DNA from 3 places in the Vibrio sp. JZG10 genome. Region 2 is predicted to be linked to each of the others. Evidence: predicted binding sites of a transcription regulator. Region 2 holds the regulator's gene; each other region holds the start of a gene.
The links. Region 2 encodes CRP, which controls carbon source genes, mostly activating them, when cyclic AMP is high. Its sites were predicted from a motif close to TGTGANNNNNNTCACA; they were not measured.

Region 1 (5,947 bases), on a different contig from region 2:
TCACCTACCCGTACTTCCATGATGGCTCAGTTTGTAATCTTCAGGAGGCGGTAGAAATGCTAGCCGATCTGCAACTTGGTCAAAAGCTAACGAAAGAATAGTCCACCAAAATCACTGAATTCTTACGTTCTCTAACAGGTGAGCAACCACGAATCACTTTACCCCACTTACCACCATCCACCCATGAAACTGCAAGGCCGAATATTTAAGATTTGCTCTATCTAATTGAAACTAATGGCATTCAGTAGGCAACATTTAAACGCTTTGTCTAACCAATATATGGAAAGGTACTGGTTCTTGGGGAATCTACAATCACCATCATCAACGCATGTCCCTACTAGTCGAAAGACCTTGTAGAGCCGCAGAATGGATTTATTGCAAACCTATCACTTTCTTGCTCTTTTTTTAGTGGCAACTAGCCATGAAGAGGGAAGCCCCCCTTCATGGCTAGACAAAAAATAAACTAAGCCACATTAACCGATTTAGTTAAACTATTGCTCTGAAAGAATTCATCATGTAATGCGCAAATCGCACGCTGATATTCTTTATCACCCACTACGAACTGAACGTTTACATTTCTCATTGATGAGTGAAGTGCAACTGGCGTTACGCCATTGTTCATCAAAGAAAGTACACCCTTCGCTAGTGTCTTGTTAGTGTCAATTTGAGAACCGATGGCTGAAATCAGCGCGACCATACGGCCTTTAATCGACGCATTCGGATAGCGTTTTTCAGCTTTATACAATACTTTGTTCAAGCTATCAGTACTGCCACCTAGATAGTAAGTAATAGAGTTCGCGTTCATCTCTTTACCAACTAAACTTACGCGAGCATCAGAGATAATTTCCATTAATTCGTAGCTAACGTTATCGGCTTTTCCCACCATCGCTTGGTCAAACAAATGCAGTGCAAACACTTTTTCTTTACCTGCGATAATTTCGACTTTGTCTTCTTCTGGGCGGTAGCTTGAAGAGATCAAAGTGCCTTCGTGTTCAGGTTCAAATGTATTTTTGATCTGTAGCTCAATACCACTCTCGCGTAAACCTGCGGCTGCATTTGGGTGAATCGCTTCCATGCCAAGGTTAGCAAGTTGGTCTGCTACGTCATAGTTTGTACTACCAATTGGCAAAACTTTTTCAGGACCAACAACACGCGGGTCTGCAGAGCTCAAGTGATATTCTTTGTGAATTACCGCTAAATCCGCTTTTGTTATCGCTGCAATTCGGCTAAATGTCATCTCACTATAACCTCGGTCATAAGTGTGCATTAGGCCTTCCTTACAGTAAGCATAACCTGTAACGATTGGCAGTTCTTTTGACACATCGATATCAGCAAACGCATCACTGATCGATTCATCAAGGCTTCTTGGCGCTTGATTGTCCCAACCGGACAGGTCAACGAACTTAGCGTTAATACCCATATTTTTTAGTTTCAGTGCCGTGTTGTAAGCACTGTGCGCCTCACCGATAGACGACAGAAACTCTCGAATTTGAGGCAAATACTGACGTAACGAAAACTGACCGTACTGACAAGTTTCTAAAATGTTCGCAATACAGTTTTTTGCTTCAGCAATACGTGAGCGAATGAATTTATCTGCACGGATACGATTCATTGGGTCCGCGAAAATATTTTCATTTGTGAGCAGCATACGGCTTTCTACATATGCTAGCGCTTCTTCCCATTTGTCATCACGTTTCGCGATAAGCTGATAAACACCTGGCTTACTGGTTTTTTTACATTCGAGTAGCGCGTCGGTCATACCGCCGTATGCAGAGACGACAAAGATACGATTGTATGGCGATTTAGGACGAAGAATAATGTTGTCGAGAACAGCATCAAATGCTGTCATTGATGTACCGCCGATTTTTTCTACGGTAAATGTCATGATAAGCCTTTTTTGATTGGTAACTTTAAAAGAAAAAAGAAGAGATAGTTGATCGTGGGGTGACAAGCACCCCACCTCTATCTTTTAGTCAACGAGAGGATAAACACCGTTTTCATCGTGCACTTCAGCGCCGGTAATTGGTGGGTTGAATACACACGCCATTACCATTTCTTTATTCTTATAAGCTCTCAAGTAGTGCTCATCGTGTTTATCAAGGATGTATAACGTACCCGGTTTAATCGGATAAGTTTCTCCACCAACGACTTCAATTTCACCTTCACCGCTCATACAAAAAACCGATTCTAGGTGATTTTGATAGTGAATGTGTGTTTCAGTACCTTCATAAATCGTAGTAATGTGGAAAGAAAAACCCATGTTGTCATCTTTCAACAACATACGGACACTTTCCCAGTTATCTGAAACCACACGTCGCTCACTGTTGCGACACTCATCGAGTGTTCTGACGATCATAATTAATAATCCTTATTAAGATGCTTGTTTGAAATGTTTCGCAGCGATGGTTTCCACTGCACTTTCAAAGATGCTTAGTCCTTGGTCTAGTTCTGACTCGCTAATCGTAAGTGGGCAGAAGAACTTAACGACTTCGTCGTCAGGGCCAGCTGTCTCAATTACCATTCCGTTTTCGAAACAGTTTTTCGCGATTTCAGATGCCATATCACCGTTGATACACTCAATACCAACCATCATGCCGCGACCTTTTTTCTGTACAAACATTTGTGGGAAGCGACGAACGCAGCGATCAATAACAGCACTTACTTTGTCTGAACACTGCTTGATGTGTGTTTCAAAATCATCATTTGCCCAATAAATTTCTAATGCTTTCGCCGCGGTAATAAATGCATGGTTGTTGCCACGGAACGTGCCGTTATGCTCACCTGGCTTCCACTGGTCTAGCTCTGGTTTAAGTAGAACGACGGCCATTGGCAAACCGTAACCACCGATCGATTTCGATAGCGTCACGATATCTGGTTGAATACCTGACGGCTCAAAGCTAAAGAAAGTACCTGTGCGTCCACAACCAGCTTGAATGTCATCGACAATCACAAGAATGTCATTGGCTTTACAGATTTTGCTCAAACGTTGTAACCACTCGTTTGAAGCAGCATTTAAACCACCCTCGCCCTGCACAGTTTCAAGAAGTACAGCGGCTGGTTTATCCATACCTGCAGAGTTGTCGTTTAGCATGGTTTCGAACAATGCTAGACCATCAACGCCAGCGTAACCTTCAAATGGAATACGAGTGACGTTACTTAAGCTAGAACCGTTACCTTGTCTGTGATGCTGGTTACCCGTTGCAGCCAGTGCGCCAGCTGTACAACCGTGGAAACCGTTGGTAAATGCAACAACGCTGTCGCGACCTTTTACTTTTTTCGCTAACTTAAGTGCTGCCTCAACGGCGTTAGTACCGGTTGGGCCAGTAAACTGAACTTTGTAGTCCAAGTTTCTTGGTTTAAGGATGTAAGTATCCAACGCTTCAAGAAACGATGCTTTCGCTTCTGAGTGCATATCCAAACCGTGAGTAATACCGTCCATCTCAATGTACTCAAGCAGTGCTTGCTTAAGTACTGGGTTGTTATGGCCGTAATTTAGAGATCCCGCTCCAGCAAGGAAGTCTAAGTATCGTTCACCTTGTTCTGTTTCCAGCCAGCAGCCTTTCGCTTTACGAAAAACGACTGGGAAATTGTTTGAATATGAGCGTACGTTGGATTCCTGCTTTTTGAAAATATCCATGATGAGACCGTTTTTAATTCCTATTGTTTGAGGATTATTTGAGAGGAATGCGATACAAATATTCTGTATCGTGTTTGCCTTTAAAGTGGGCTTCTTCGTCCAAAAATGTGCTTACTTGGCCAGAGTTGCCGTTCATCGCATCTAACTTTTTGAACAATGCCCAAGAGGCTTTATTATCTTCCGTGATGGTAGTTTCTACCGATTTAACACCGCCCAATTCCTCTCGGGTGAGAAGTTCTTTCAACATGCGGAATGCTAAACCGTGACCTCTAAAGCGAGGTGAGACTGCAACTTGCCAGACAAATAAAACGTCTTGCTCGTCTGGTTTCTGATAACCGGAAATGAAACCTGCGATTTCGCCTTTTTGCTCAACCAAAATACTGGTTTTGCTGAAATGCGTAGACTGTAGGAAATTGCAATAAGATGAGTTCATGTCCAATGGAGGACAGTCTGCAATTAAGCTGTAAATGTCGTCACCATCAGAGATTTTAGGCTCACGAAAAATCCATTTTTTACTTGAGTCTTCTCCAATCTCTGGATAAAGAACCCAAGGTGCTGATGTGATCATGTGGAAATACATATCCTTTGAGGTCTAATTAAATTTCCTTTTTATTATGGGCATTCCTCGCGACTAAAAATCAAATAATCCGCCTTTTTATCGATATTTTTGTGATAGAGATCACAATAATATGCCATTTAACCAAATCTTAAAATAGTTCGAGGTCTAATTTATTAAAAAATCACTTAAAGAATAAGTATAAAAAACGAACAGAAAAAACTGTCCTCCATGGTCTTCATTTCTCAGCAAAAATTCAAAAATAAAAAAAGCGGCATGCTTTCGCATGCCGCTTTATTCAAATATTTAACTGCTGATGTTGGTTATTTCGATTTCTTCTTAGAAACCGCTTTTGGACGAGGTTCATCCATCAGGCCTTTTACTAGGGAAACCGTTGCAACAAGCAGAACAATCGTAAATGGTAGGCCTGTGGTCACGGCCATTGCTTGAGCTGCCGCTAGGCCACCACCAAGCATCAATGCAATCGCAACTAAGCCTTCAAACGTACACCAGAACACGCGTTGAGGCGTTGGCGCATCGACCTTACCGCCCGCAGCAATAGTATCAATAACCAGTGAACCAGAGTCTGAAGAGGTAATGAAGAATACCACCACCAAAATAATACCGACGAAAGATGTAATTTCAGCTAGCGGCATCACATCTAACATGGCAAATAGTTTTAACGGTAATTCCGCGTTGAACACGGCTTCATAACCATCGCTCACGTATTGGCTTATAGCGTTACCACCAAAAGCGGTCATCCATAACACACAAACAGAAGAAGGGATAAGGATAACGCAAATAATGAACTCACGAACTGAACGACCACGAGATACACGCGCAATGAACATACCGACAAATGGTGACCAAGAAATCCACCAAGCCCAGTAGAATGCTGTCCAACCTTGAGAATAGTTTACGTCTTCTCGTCCAAATGGCATTGATAGGGCAGGAATATTAGCCACATATGACACTATATTTTCGAAGAAGCCCGTTAAAATCGCGATCGTCGGGCCGACAACAATAACGAAAAGCAGTAAAAGCGCAGCGAGACCCATGTTGATCTCAGATAAGATTTTCACGCCTTTGTCTAGTCCCGCAACAACTGAGATTAAAGCGAGTGCGGTGATGCCAATAATCAATAGTACCTGCGTAGTATTCGTCATTGGAACATCAAATAGGAAGTTCAAACCCGTTGCGGCTTGAGACGCACCGTAACCTAGGGACGTTGCCAGACCAAAAACTGTCGCTACAACGGCAAGAATGTCGATAATGTGACCAGTCCAACCCCATACACGCTCACCAAACAGTGGGTAAAAAATGGATCGCATGGTAAGTGGTAAGCCTTTGTTAAACGAGAAAATCGCCAAACCAAGGGCCAATAGCGCATAGATTGACCACGGATGAAGCGCCCAGTGGTAAATCGTCGCCGCCATGCCTAGTGCAGATGCAGCACTTGCATCGCCTTCTGCACCACCTAAAGGGGCCCAGTCAGTACGAACACCATTCTCAACGTTCACGCCACCAATAGCAGAACTAAAATGAGACATAGGTTCTGATACACCAAAGAACACCAGACCGATACCCATACCTGCTGCAAAGAGCATTGCCAGCCAACCCGCATAGGAATAATCTGGCGTCGCTTCTGTACCGCCGATTCGTACACGACCTAGCGGTGTAAAAATCAACCCAACACAGACAATGACAAAAATATTACCAGATGCGAGAAAGAACCAATCCAAATGGTGTAACAA
Region 2 (5,947 bases):
AATACACACTCACCCTAGAACACCTTTGGCAGTTCAGTCTGCAGTTTTATGGTGTGCGAGAAGTGAAAGAAGCGTGTTTATCATTGCAGAACAATTATCACGGCAACGTGAACCTACTCCTGCTGCTCAGATGGCTCGATGAGCAGCAACTCATTTTCCAAGAAAAAGACTGGCCTCTGGTACAAAGCTGTCTGGGCCGAAGCGAAACCTTACTGCACTCTTTTCGCGACTTACGTCGCCATCTTAAGTCTCAAGTCAATGACGCTTTATATCGTGAAACCTTGCAGTTTGAGCTGCAACTAGAAAAGCAGCAACAAGCGGATTTGGTGAACTGCATTAACTCGCTCACGCTGGTCAAAAATGATGGCGCCCCACTCACGCTGAGATACTGTCGTCAACTTGGTGGTGAGCATTTGCAACAGGCCTTTGCTATTCCGGTGCCAAACATTCACCCACCAAAACGCCCATAAATCTGTAGAATACCTATAATCTTTATAAAGGATTATATTAATAAGTTCTTCAACTGACACCGAAGAACCGCATAAGAGCAGTTAGGTATGACACAATTTTTCGCAGCCGCCGGGATCAAAAACCCGCATCTTCAAACGCTTTTACCGCGCTTTATTCGCAAAAAAGCGTTGTTTACGCCGATTTGGCAAACCCTCGATACATCCGATGGCGATTTTCTCGATCTCGCATGGAGCGAGGACCCAACCCAAGAACCTGCGCAAAAAAAGCCGATTTTTGTTTTATTTCATGGACTAGAAGGCTGCTTCTATAGCCCTTACGCCAATGGCCTAATGAATGCATTTGCTCAATCCGGATGGCTGTCGGTGATGATGCATTTCCGCGGTTGTAGCGGTAAGCCAAACAAGAAAGCTCGCGCCTATCATTCTGGTGAAGTGACTGACGCTCGCCACTTCTTAGAGCACCTTGAGCAACGCTTTCCTGATAACCCCAAAGTTGCGGTTGGTATTTCTCTTGGCGGTAACATGTTGGCGAATTATTTAGCCCAATACAAAGACCACCCCATTTTGAACGCGGCGACCATTATCTCAGCGCCTTTGGACCTAGCAGCGTGTGCGAACCGTATTGAACAAGGCTTTTCGAAAGTATATCGCCGTTACCTACTCTCTTCGCTCAAACGCAACGCATTGCAAAAACATCACTTGTTGCATGGCGAGCTCGCTTTGTCCTACAACTCAATAAAACGTGTCACACGATTGTATGAATTCGATGATTTGATCACGGCACCACTGCACGGTTTTAAAGACGCACAAGATTATTACGATCAATGTTCTGGCTTAAGTAAATTACAACAGATCACGCTACCGACACTGATCATTCACGCCAAAGACGATCCATTCATGACCGACGATGTGATCCCGAAATTTGTTCTGCCAGATAATATTGATTACCGTCTCTTTGAGCACGGTGGGCATGTTGGTTTCCTTACAGGTTCAGCGCTCAAGCCGAAATTTTGGTTGGAAGAAGCGCTGCCAGCGTATTACGAAAGTATTGCCGCAGATTACCTTTCTGCTGTATCCAAGCAGCGAAAGCAGTAAACTAGCCGCTCATCATAAAAGTTCGAGGTATTTATGATCATTCCATGGCAAGACATTGCGCCAGAAACATTGGAAAACTTAATTCGTGAATTCGTCTTACGTGAAGGCACGGATTACGGAACCGTCGAGGTTTCTTTGCAAGACAAAGTGGATCAAGTAAAAACTCAATTAGAAAAAGGCGAAGCGGTTATCGTGTTCTCTGAACTGCACGAAACCGTCGATATTCAGGTAAAAACAAAATTTTAGAACCTTCACATTTTACCGTACCCCACTCAATGACAAGGCATTGTTACGTGCTATAGTGGGTTATCGACCGTGCAGTAGCAGCCTACTGCACATTACAGGTAAGTAATTTTCGACAAGGTTTGTCATGTCAGCTAAACACCCAATTATTGCGGTTACTGGTTCATCTGGTGCCGGCACGACCACTACATCTGAAGCCTTCCGTAAGATGTTCAATATGATGAACGTTAAACCCGCATGGGTTGAAGGCGACAGCTTCCATCGCTTTACTCGCCCTGAAATGGATATAGAAATCCGTAAAGCGCGCGAGCAAGGTCGACACATTAGCTACTTTGGCCCTCAAGCTAATGACTTTCCAGGATTGGAAGAGTTTTTCCGTAAATATGGTCACGATGGCGCAGGCAGCGTACGTCGCTACCTACACACCTTTGACGAGGCCGTACCTTATAATCAAATGCCTGGTACCTTCACACCATGGCAGGACTTACCGGAGAACAGTGACGTTCTCTTCTATGAAGGCTTGCACGGCGGTGTTGTGGATGGCGATGTTAATGTCGCGCAACATGTGGATTTCTTGATTGGTATGGTACCAATCGTAAACTTAGAGTGGATCCAAAAGTTTGTGCGTGATACTCGTGACCGCGGTCATTCACGAGAAGCAGTAATGGATTCTATCGTGCGCTCGATGGACGATTATCTTAACTACATCACACCACAATTTTCTCGCACTCATATTAACTTTCAGCGCGTCCCAACGGTCGATACCTCTAACCCACTTAACGCGAAAGGTATCCCAAGCCTGGATGAGAGCTTTGTCGTTATTCGCTTGCGTGGGATAAAGAAAGTCGACTTCCCATATCTCCTGGCTATGATTGATGGCTCATTCATGTCACGCCACAACACGATTGTCGTACCAGGCGGTAAGATGAGCTTTGCAATGGAGCTCATAGTTCGGCCTATCCTACAACAGCTCATCGAAACAGGGAAAATTGGCTAAAAACCTGCCTGCGAAGATGTTTACTTTTCATACCGTGATCATGTGCACAGTTTTGCTTACAAAATCTCAATCATGGCACGATTAAAATCAAGAAATCGTTTTCGAAAAAGGATACTATTTCTTACCGAAACACAAGAGAGCTTGCAGCATATAAAAAGTGCTCTTATTCTAGTAGGCCTAATTCAGGCTTAGCTAAAATATGGATAGCGCAAGCGTACCCTGCAGAGGAAGTGAGATATTATGGTTCTAGGTAAACCTCAAACCGACCCAACATTAGAGTGGTTTCTTTCACACTGTCATATTCATAAGTACCCTTCAAAGAGCACGCTAATTCACGCGGGCGAAAAGGCAGAAACTTTGTACTACATCGTTAAAGGTTCTGTTGCGGTTCTTATCAAAGACGAAGAAGGTAAGGAGATGATCCTTTCTTACCTAAACCAAGGAGACTTTATTGGTGAACTTGGTCTATTCGAGGAAGACCAAGAGCGCACAGCTTGGGTTCGTGCTAAATCTCCTTGTGAAGTTGCTGAAATTTCTTTCAAGAAATTCCGTCAGCTTATCCAAGTAAACCCAGACATCCTAATGCGCCTTTCTGCGCAGATGGCTCGTCGTCTTCAAGTAACTAGCCAAAAAGTGGGTGACCTGGCGTTCCTAGACGTAACTGGTCGTATCGCTCAGACGCTTCTGAACCTTGCAAAACAACCAGACGCAATGACTCACCCAGACGGCATGCAAATCAAGATCACTCGTCAAGAAATCGGTCAAATCGTTGGCTGTTCTCGTGAGACAGTAGGTCGTATCTTGAAAATGTTAGAAGAGCAGAACTTAATCTCTGCGCACGGTAAAACTATCGTGGTTTACGGTACTCGTTAATCTCAAACCAGAGTGACGCGAACAAAATTATAAAAGCCACCAATGGCGACATTGGTGGCTTTTTATTTGTCTTGTAACCACATTGAGCTCAGAGCAACAAAAGACTAATGAGCAAGTTGATTAGCCGAAAGGTTAACCCTAAAAGTTAACCATTCGTACTTTCAAAGATTTTGTCCGCTGAAGCCGCCACAAAACCTGGGTACAGCTCACCGTTTTCCATCGGGTAGCGCTTAGCAAACTCGTAAAAGCCACCAGGGATAATTTCAGTGCCTTCGCTAAAGCGAACCGCCACTTTATCCGCCATGGTCGATGATTGTTCTAGCAGCACCTCAGGAGTGCCCTTCACTTCCCCGCCGTTTTCATTAATGGTAAATCCGGCCGTACGTAAGTGATCGTTTACTTGCTTCACTTCTTCGTATTCATTGAGCTGGTTAACGCTCACCGTGAAGTGGTTTGCGCCGTAACCATGCGCAGCCAACCATGATGCATACTCACTTTCTTTAGCCAACGTTTGGTAGTCAGCAAAGCTTAAATCCCACAAGCGTCCACCATGTAAGAATGCGCTATCGTTCAGCTTGCCTGCATCGACTTGTGCCACCAGCTTTTTCACAATCTCTTGCAGCTCAGGTGAACACTCCTCAACTTTTAGCTCACTAATAAAGACTTTAGGTTGCTTCGGATCAGGGTGCTCATAGTGTTTAGCAACCAACTTTTTACTTTCGAAAACGTAGTCACCACATGCCTGGTAGCCAATGGCTACAAATGGTTTAGCTAAGGTTTCGATACCAAGAGGCGCAATATTGAAGGTACGTAAAGCTATATGATCATTAATCAGAGGCTCATCTTCTTGAAGCAGCTGATGTACTTTCGCAGCAGAAGGGCAAAGACGTTGAATGTAATCTTGCCATAGCGATTCAAATAACACATCGGGCGTCATAACGACTCCTTGTTACGAGATGTAGAGTTAAAAGGTAAGCGGAAGTTGACTGCTCGTTCACAACGAAAAGTTGTCCAGAATAATGAACGAGCAGCCATCAACCTGTGACGGTAAATGCCAGTCAGTCAACACGCTTTTCCGAGTCTTTGCTCACTTTCCGTGTTCTGCCAACGATCACTACAACCCATACCTAAATGATTCGCCGGCAAGGTGAGCCGCAATACATGGTTGCGACTCTGTTATTAAAACTTATAGCGCCACACCTGGGCTTAATGTTGCAGGCAAGATAGTCTCTTGACCTTCCATTGATGCCATCGGGTACGCACAGTAGTCTGCTGCGTAATAAGCGCTTGGACGTAGGTTACCTGACGCACCAGGGCCACCAAATGGCGCATCACCACTTGCACCTGTGAGCTGGCGGTTACGGTTCACGATCCCTGCACGAATATGGTCAACGAAGTATTCCCATTCTTGGTCGTCAGTTGAAACTAAACCAGCAGAGAGACCAAAGCGCGTGTCGTTCGCCAGTTCTACGGCTTTTTCTAGCCCTTCGTAACGCACCACTTGCAGAAGTGGACCGAAGTACTCTTCATCTGGTAGCTCAGCAATGTCCGTTACATCAATAATGCCCGGAGAAACAAACGCCGCCTCTCCTGCTTTAGCTTCAATCAAGCTTTCACCACCAAGTGATTGAAGGTTCGCTTGTGCATCGAGAATGAACTTGGCTGCGGCAACGGAGATTTGCGGCCCCATAAATGGCGCAGGCTCTGCAAATGGTTGGTCTACGCGAATATTCTTCGTCGCTTCAACCAGTTTCGTGATGAGCGCATCACCTTTCTCACCCAATGGCACGTACAAACGACGAGCACACGTACAACGTTGACCAGCACTGATAAACGCTGACTGGATGATGGTGTACACCGTGGCATCCAAATCACCATATTTATCAGAGATCACCATCGGGTTATTACCACCCATTTCTAGTGCTAACATCTTGTCTGGTTGACCCGCAAATTGACGGTGCAATACATGCCCCGTGTTCGCGCTGCCCGTGAACAGTACGCCATCAATGCCTTTCGCATCAGCAAGCGCAATACCGGTTTCTTTCGCACCTTGGACAAGGTTGATCACGCCTTTCGGCAGACCTGCTTCTTCCCAAAGTTTCATAGCTAGCTCGCCAGTCCAAGGCGTTTGCTCGGATGGCTTGAACACAACGGTGTTACCCGCTAGTAACGCAGGCACAATGTGACCATTTGGTAGGTGACCAGGGAAGTTATATGGCCCAAATACCGCCATCACGCCCAGTGGGCGATGACGCAACACAATTTGATT
Region 3 (5,947 bases), on a different contig from region 2:
AACGGATAAGATCACGTTGCTCAACCTGACGAATAATGTGATAGACCGATACCAAAATCAGACCAAAGAAAAATGACCAAAGTGGGATCGGGTGTGTGTCAAGAAGCCAAGTGATCAACTTTGCTAGCGTAGCAATGCTGGTGAAAATACCGGCAAACAGAGCGATAAGGAAGAAACCGTTGATGTGATTAAAGGCGGCTTTAACCCCTTTTTTTCGCCAAATAGAGAAAAGTGATGGGTTAATGCGTCGAATGCTCTCAAGCAGCGTATCGTAAATGCCGGTGATAAACGCGATGGTGCCGCCTGATACGCCAGGAACAACATCTGCTGCGCCCATGGCGATTCCTTTGAAGAAAGTAATTAAGTAGTTCATTGCTCTAATGCTAAGTCGTTTCGATGGCACAGAGTATACAAACATTGCGACGAAAAAAGTATGAAATAGTGCTGTAGCTACTGGGTTTTATATCCAAGTAATTGCTTATTTTTGTTACAGGTTATGAGGTGATTCAAATACAACGATATCTTAATATTTGGTTTACATTATTGAGATGATTAACTGTACTATCAATGGCCACGTTTGTTGCATTATGCAAATGAAATTTGATAATTAAATTTGCGTTTTGCTATATTTTATATAGACAAATTCACTTTATATGAGATCCTGTGCCCAAAAATAAGTCTTTGCATTTTGGCATGATTAATGCATAATACTGCTCGACCCTTCTTAAGCCGAGGGTCACCTAGCCAACTGACGTTGTTAGTGAATACAATTTGTTCACACTAAATATAAGCCAATCGCGATTATTGCGGTTGGCTATTTTTTTATATGAACAACGTTACTTACGTGCTTTGCAAATTGCACTTCCCTCGTTCTAGACTCATAAAAAAGGGCTGACGCATCACGCCAACCCCTTGTATTTCACTTTAGGTTTTAATCTGTTTTCTTGAGCTGATCAGTACCCCATCAACTGGAGTAAATTTTCAGCTGTCACAATGGCCTCTTTACGATTGGCGATATTGAGCTTTTGGTACAAGTTGCGAATGTGGGTTTTAATCGTGGTGCCTGCCACATCAAGCTCTTGCGCGATTTGCTCATTACTGAAACCAGAATAAATCAAACCAAGCACCTGCCACTCACGTTGAGTCAGTGGGCTTGTGCGAACCAGTTCCGGTACGTTAGGGTGGTTTACCAGCTTCTCAATGAAGTCTTCATCAAAGTGAATAGAGCGGCTGCGCTGATTGGACGAAATATCCTTCATCAATTGTTGAGCGCGGTGACGTTCTAGATCGCCTAGCTCATGGCGTAGGCTTAACTTCTCCAGTAGCCCGCCAATGGTGGCGCCATCAATGAGGAAATTACCTACCATCCCCGTCTGGTTTGTCATCACTAACGCTTCTTTTAGCAAAGCTTTTGCTTGCTCTTCGTCTTTTTGACGAGCAGCAAACACCGCTTCGACCACTAAGTTGCGATTAGTATCTGTGATCAGGTTGGTTCGACGAGCTTCACTTTGGAGGAAATCCAATGCTGCGCGCGCTTCGGTATATTGACCTAAGTTGATGTGCGCTCGTGCAATGTTGCGCCATTGCAATTGTGAAAAGTGGTTGCATGCCGATTCAGGACGAACTGCAGTGTTGAGCCATTCTTGCATTGCATCGGTATTCCCGCGCGCTTGCCAAAACAGGATCAACGATAGTGAGGCGTTTGCTGTCCAATCTACGTGGTAAGTCGACTGCTTCATCAAGTGTTGAATGTGCTCAATGAATTTACCGGCTTTGTCTAGCTCGCCACGGCCAACCGCAATACGCGCCAGCATCGAGTAGCTGTGTAAGTGCTTACTTGGCGAATGGTTTTCGAGAATTTGTAGACCTCGGTAGGCACATTCTTCTGCTTCATCAAGTCGGTTCCAGCACCAAAGCACTTGCGCACGAATACGCAGCAAAAACTCGTGCAGAGGAACATGTTGAAGTTGCTGATCTTCAATCAAACGGAATGCGGAATCTTGCAGCTCAAAGGCGGCTTGTACGTAACCTTGCGCAATCAAAATCTCGCTTTGTTGTAAAATCGCCCATAACGCTTGGTGGTAAACTTGGTACTGACGAGCCAGTTTCTCGGTTTGTTGCATCATCGGTAACGCGCGGTCGAGTTTACCTAGCACGTGGTTAACTTCGCCAACAACCGAAGTTGCCACAATGCGGCTACGGTAAATCGTGTTATCAAGTTGGCTAAGTGCTAGCTCCGCTAATTCGAGTGCTTTCTCTGGCTGGTTGCTGTTGATAGCCACTTGAGCAAGCAGCGCGTTTGCTTGACCTTGATAATGAATATCTAACTCAATGTTACGCTTTTTATGCTCATCTTCCGCTTCTTCAAGCAGGTGGCCTACTTGGTTATAACGGTGCTGACTTTGAGCCAACCAAGCTCGGAGCATCGTAAGTTTTGGGTGGCTGAACAGAAGCTCAGCATCCAACTTATTAATTGAGTTTTCCAGTGTGCTGAGCTCGCCTTGGTTAAATATCTTCCAGCCGAATTCGTTTAGAATTTCTACCACCAAGTCTTTATCGTTCGATTTTTGTGCATGGTGAATCGCTTGGTGCGGTGCTTTTTGTTGTAACCAGGCAACAGCTGCATTGCGGTGGAGATCTTTTTCTTGCTGAGGAATACGCGCTTGGCGCTCATGAGACAAAAACTCGCCAAATAAGTTATGGAATCGGAACCAGTTTTGCTCCCCTTCGAGTGGGTAGATGAATAAGCCGTAGCGGTTTAATGATTCGATCAAACCAAGTGCATCTTCGCGTTGGGTGAGGGCAAACACCAACTCATCATTGAAGTGGTCAAGCACGGAAACTTGCATCAAGAAATGACGAGTTTCGTGATCGAGTAGGTCAAATACTTCTTCGACCAGATAATCCCACAAATGCGCGTGATTGAACTGAGATACCGACTCTACGGTTTGTGCCAATGTACGGTTTTGATGTTGCGCTTGCAACGCGATCAACTGCATCGCCGATGGCCAACCTTCCACATAGGTTCTGAGGCTGTTTGCCATGTCTTCGTCGATGCCATCGGCAATACGTTGATTAAAGAAGCGAGTTGTTTCTTCGGTATCGAACGCCAACATCTCGTTACCGATTTCGATCATTAAATCACGAACACGTAAGTTTGCAGTACCCAGAGGCGGCGCTGCACGACTTGTTACCACAACGGTGAGGTTGTCTGGCATGTGTTTTAAGAAGAAACGCATGGATTCATGAATTTCATCGTTGGTGATCAAGTGATAGTCATCAAGCACCACGTAGCACTCTTGATGAAAATCAGCCATTTCCGCGAATACTTCGCTGAATAAAGAACGTAGAGAAGAGATCTGGCGTTTTTCCGCCAGTTTTTGTGCGTTAGAGCAACTGAAGTTGGTGGCTTTGTTTAATGCTTGAAGCAGGTAATTTACAAAGCGAAAGCCGTCGTTATCGCTGTCATCAATGCTGTACCAACCGACGTTTGGTTTATCGGATAGCCACTGCGCTGCCATGGTGGTTTTTCCGTAACCTGCTGGGGAGCGGAATAAAACCAATTTGTAGTAAGACGCTTGCTGTAGTAAGTCCAACACTCGTGGGCGCACGATGGCATTGTGCAGGCGTCCTGGTCGAGTAAGCTTAGATGGAATCCACATTAGTAATTATGTCCTTATTTATGTATACCCAAGTGATTGCGACGTGATCATTTCAGTAAGGCCCCCTCGAAAGCTTCGTCTTACTGAATGATGCCATCAGCATCAAAAACTGCTTGAATGCCGGTTGATGTCGCCTCTTGTTGGGGCTTGCATCCGTCTGAAAAACCATTCCATACGGTCACTTAGATATAAAAGCTAGCGAAAACTAGAAATAACTCACACCACCTAATTCTAGTTTGTATAAAAAGCGTACAATCCTGTGAGCCGTGTGGGATGTTACGACATCAGAAATGTCCGTTACTTTGATCCACTTCCTAATTCTCAAGGGTTGATGGATTTACCATCAACTACGCCCTTTATTTGTGATTCTCGTCACTTAAATATCTTTTGTGTCGAGTGTATTAAGATCTCGTTGCACATCGATTATGAAAAATCTTTCCATGTTAACCAAGTTAATGTGACCAATATTGCAATTTTCACATCATCAGATGAGCGGGCTATAAAAAGCGTCATAAACGGGTTTTAACCTTTCTCATATTCCATTGTGATCAAAATCACTAAGAACTGGAGCAAAGTTCACTTTGTTGAGATTTGGATCACTAACCTAGCAATAGTACCCCCTCTACGCCCTCAGCCCTCCTCCTTCAAAGGAGGAGAATTAGGAGGATGTTTATTCACAGAGGTAAATGCACGATGTATGGCAGATGAATTACCAAAAGACATGAGAATTTCGTAATGAAACCTACTCAACAAAAACAATTTGACAAGAAGTCGTTCCAAGAAAGCGTAAAGAAACACCTATCTGTAACTTACGCTCACACGATTGAAAACGCAGACAGCCGCGCTTGGTACCTAGCAATGGGTCATGCACTGGCTGAGTTCACTACTTTAGATTTGCTTGCTACTGAAGAAGATCCACGCATTAAAAGTGCGAAGAGCGTTAACTACCTTTCTCTAGAGTTCCTTATCGGTCGTTTGACGGGTAACAACCTAATCAGCATGGGTCTGTACGAACAAGTAACAGAAGCAATGGCTGAACTGGGTTACAACCTAACTGACCTGCTAGAAGAAGAACGTGACCCATCATTGGGTAACGGTGGTCTTGGTCGTCTAGCGGCATGTTTCATGGATTCATGTGCGGCACAAGAATTCCCAACCGTCGGTTACGGCTTGCACTACGAATACGGTTTGTTCAAACAGTCTTTTAAAGATGGTCGCCAGCAAGAAGCACCTGACGCATGGCGTGGTGTAGAAGGCTACCCTTGGGAAATTGCTCGTCCAGAACTTGCACAAGAGATCGGTTTCTACGGTCACGTTGAAGTGGTTAACGAGAACGGTAAAGAAGTTCGCAAATGGGTTCCTGGCATGTCTGTAAGAGCAATGCCTTGGGATCTACCAATCGTGGGTTACGAATCAGACACGGTTTACCCGCTACGTCTTTGGGAATGTCAGGCAATTGCACCATTCTCGCTAGCAAGTTTTAACAACGGTGACTACTTCGAAGCGCAGCACGCACTGATCGACGCGGGCAACATCACTAAAGTGCTTTACCCGAACGACAACCACGAGAAAGGTAAAACACTGCGTCTAATGCAACAGTACTTCCACTCAGCTGCGTCTGTACGTGACATCCTACGTCGCCACGAAGCAGCTGGCTACTCGCTAGCGGATCTACCGAAGCAAGAGACTATCCAGCTTAACGATACGCACCCAACGATTGCGATTCCTGAGCTAATGCGCATCCTGATGGACGAAAAAGGTCTAACTTGGGAAGCGGCTTGGGAAATCAGCTCTCAAACATTCGCGTACACAAACCACACGCTACTTCCAGAAGCACTAGAGACATGGCCAGAGTCGCTAATTCAGCACCTACTACCACGTCACATGGAGATCATTTACGAGATCAACCACCGCTTCCTACAAGACGTACGTGCAATGTGGCCGGGTGATATCGCGAAACAACAGAAGCTTTCTATCATCGAAGAAGGTTTCCACCGCATGGTTCGCATGGCAAACCTATGTGTAATTGGCTCTTACGCAGTAAACGGTGTAGCGGCACTTCACTCTGAATTGGTTAAGAAAGACCTATTCCCAGAGTTCCACGAAATGTACCCAACACGTCTACACAACGTAACGAACGGTATTACGCCACGTCGTTGGTTGAAGTTCTGTAACCCAGGTCTTTCTAAGCTAATCACAGAGAAAGTCGGTCCAGAATGGCCAGCGAAACTAGAGCAACTAGAAGGCATCGCTAAGTACGCCACTGACGAGAAATTCCAGAAAGA

Region 1: ectA (diaminobutyrate acetyltransferase) is a predicted target of CRP. The motif match lies at 4,306-4,321, and genes of this name have one in related genera.
Region 3: ACWYVB_RS07585 (glycogen/starch/alpha-glucan phosphorylase) is a predicted target of CRP. The motif match lies at 4,206-4,221, and genes of this name have one in related genera.

What each region holds. Positions count from the first base shown of each region.
Region 1 is NZ_JBSUGE010000001.1:195,234-201,180, forward strand. Features, by position in the region: partial or broken gene ACWYVB_RS00905 (cytochrome-c peroxidase) at 1-209, shown strand, start outside; gene ACWYVB_RS00910 (aspartate kinase) at 464-1,885, opposite strand; gene ACWYVB_RS00915 (ectoine synthase) at 1,970-2,356, opposite strand; gene ectB (diaminobutyrate--2-oxoglutarate transaminase) at 2,372-3,637, opposite strand; gene ectA (diaminobutyrate acetyltransferase) at 3,672-4,205, opposite strand; gene ACWYVB_RS00930 (BCCT family transporter) at 4,517-5,947, opposite strand, start outside.
Region 2 is NZ_JBSUGE010000030.1:14,082-20,028, forward strand. Features, by position in the region: gene ACWYVB_RS22365 (TIGR02444 family protein) at 1-470, shown strand, start outside; gene ACWYVB_RS22370 (hydrolase) at 558-1,565, shown strand; gene ACWYVB_RS22375 (YheU family protein) at 1,599-1,811, shown strand; gene ACWYVB_RS22380 (phosphoribulokinase) at 1,936-2,805, shown strand; gene crp (cAMP-activated global transcriptional regulator CRP) at 3,046-3,678, shown strand; gene ACWYVB_RS22390 (DUF1338 domain-containing protein) at 3,824-4,615, opposite strand; gene astD (succinylglutamate-semialdehyde dehydrogenase) at 4,865-5,947, opposite strand, start outside.
Region 3 is NZ_JBSUGE010000004.1:143,132-149,078, forward strand. Features, by position in the region: gene ACWYVB_RS07575 (polyprenyl-phosphate transporter) at 1-373, opposite strand, end outside; gene malT (HTH-type transcriptional regulator MalT) at 954-3,662, opposite strand; gene ACWYVB_RS07585 (glycogen/starch/alpha-glucan phosphorylase) at 4,398-5,947, shown strand, end outside.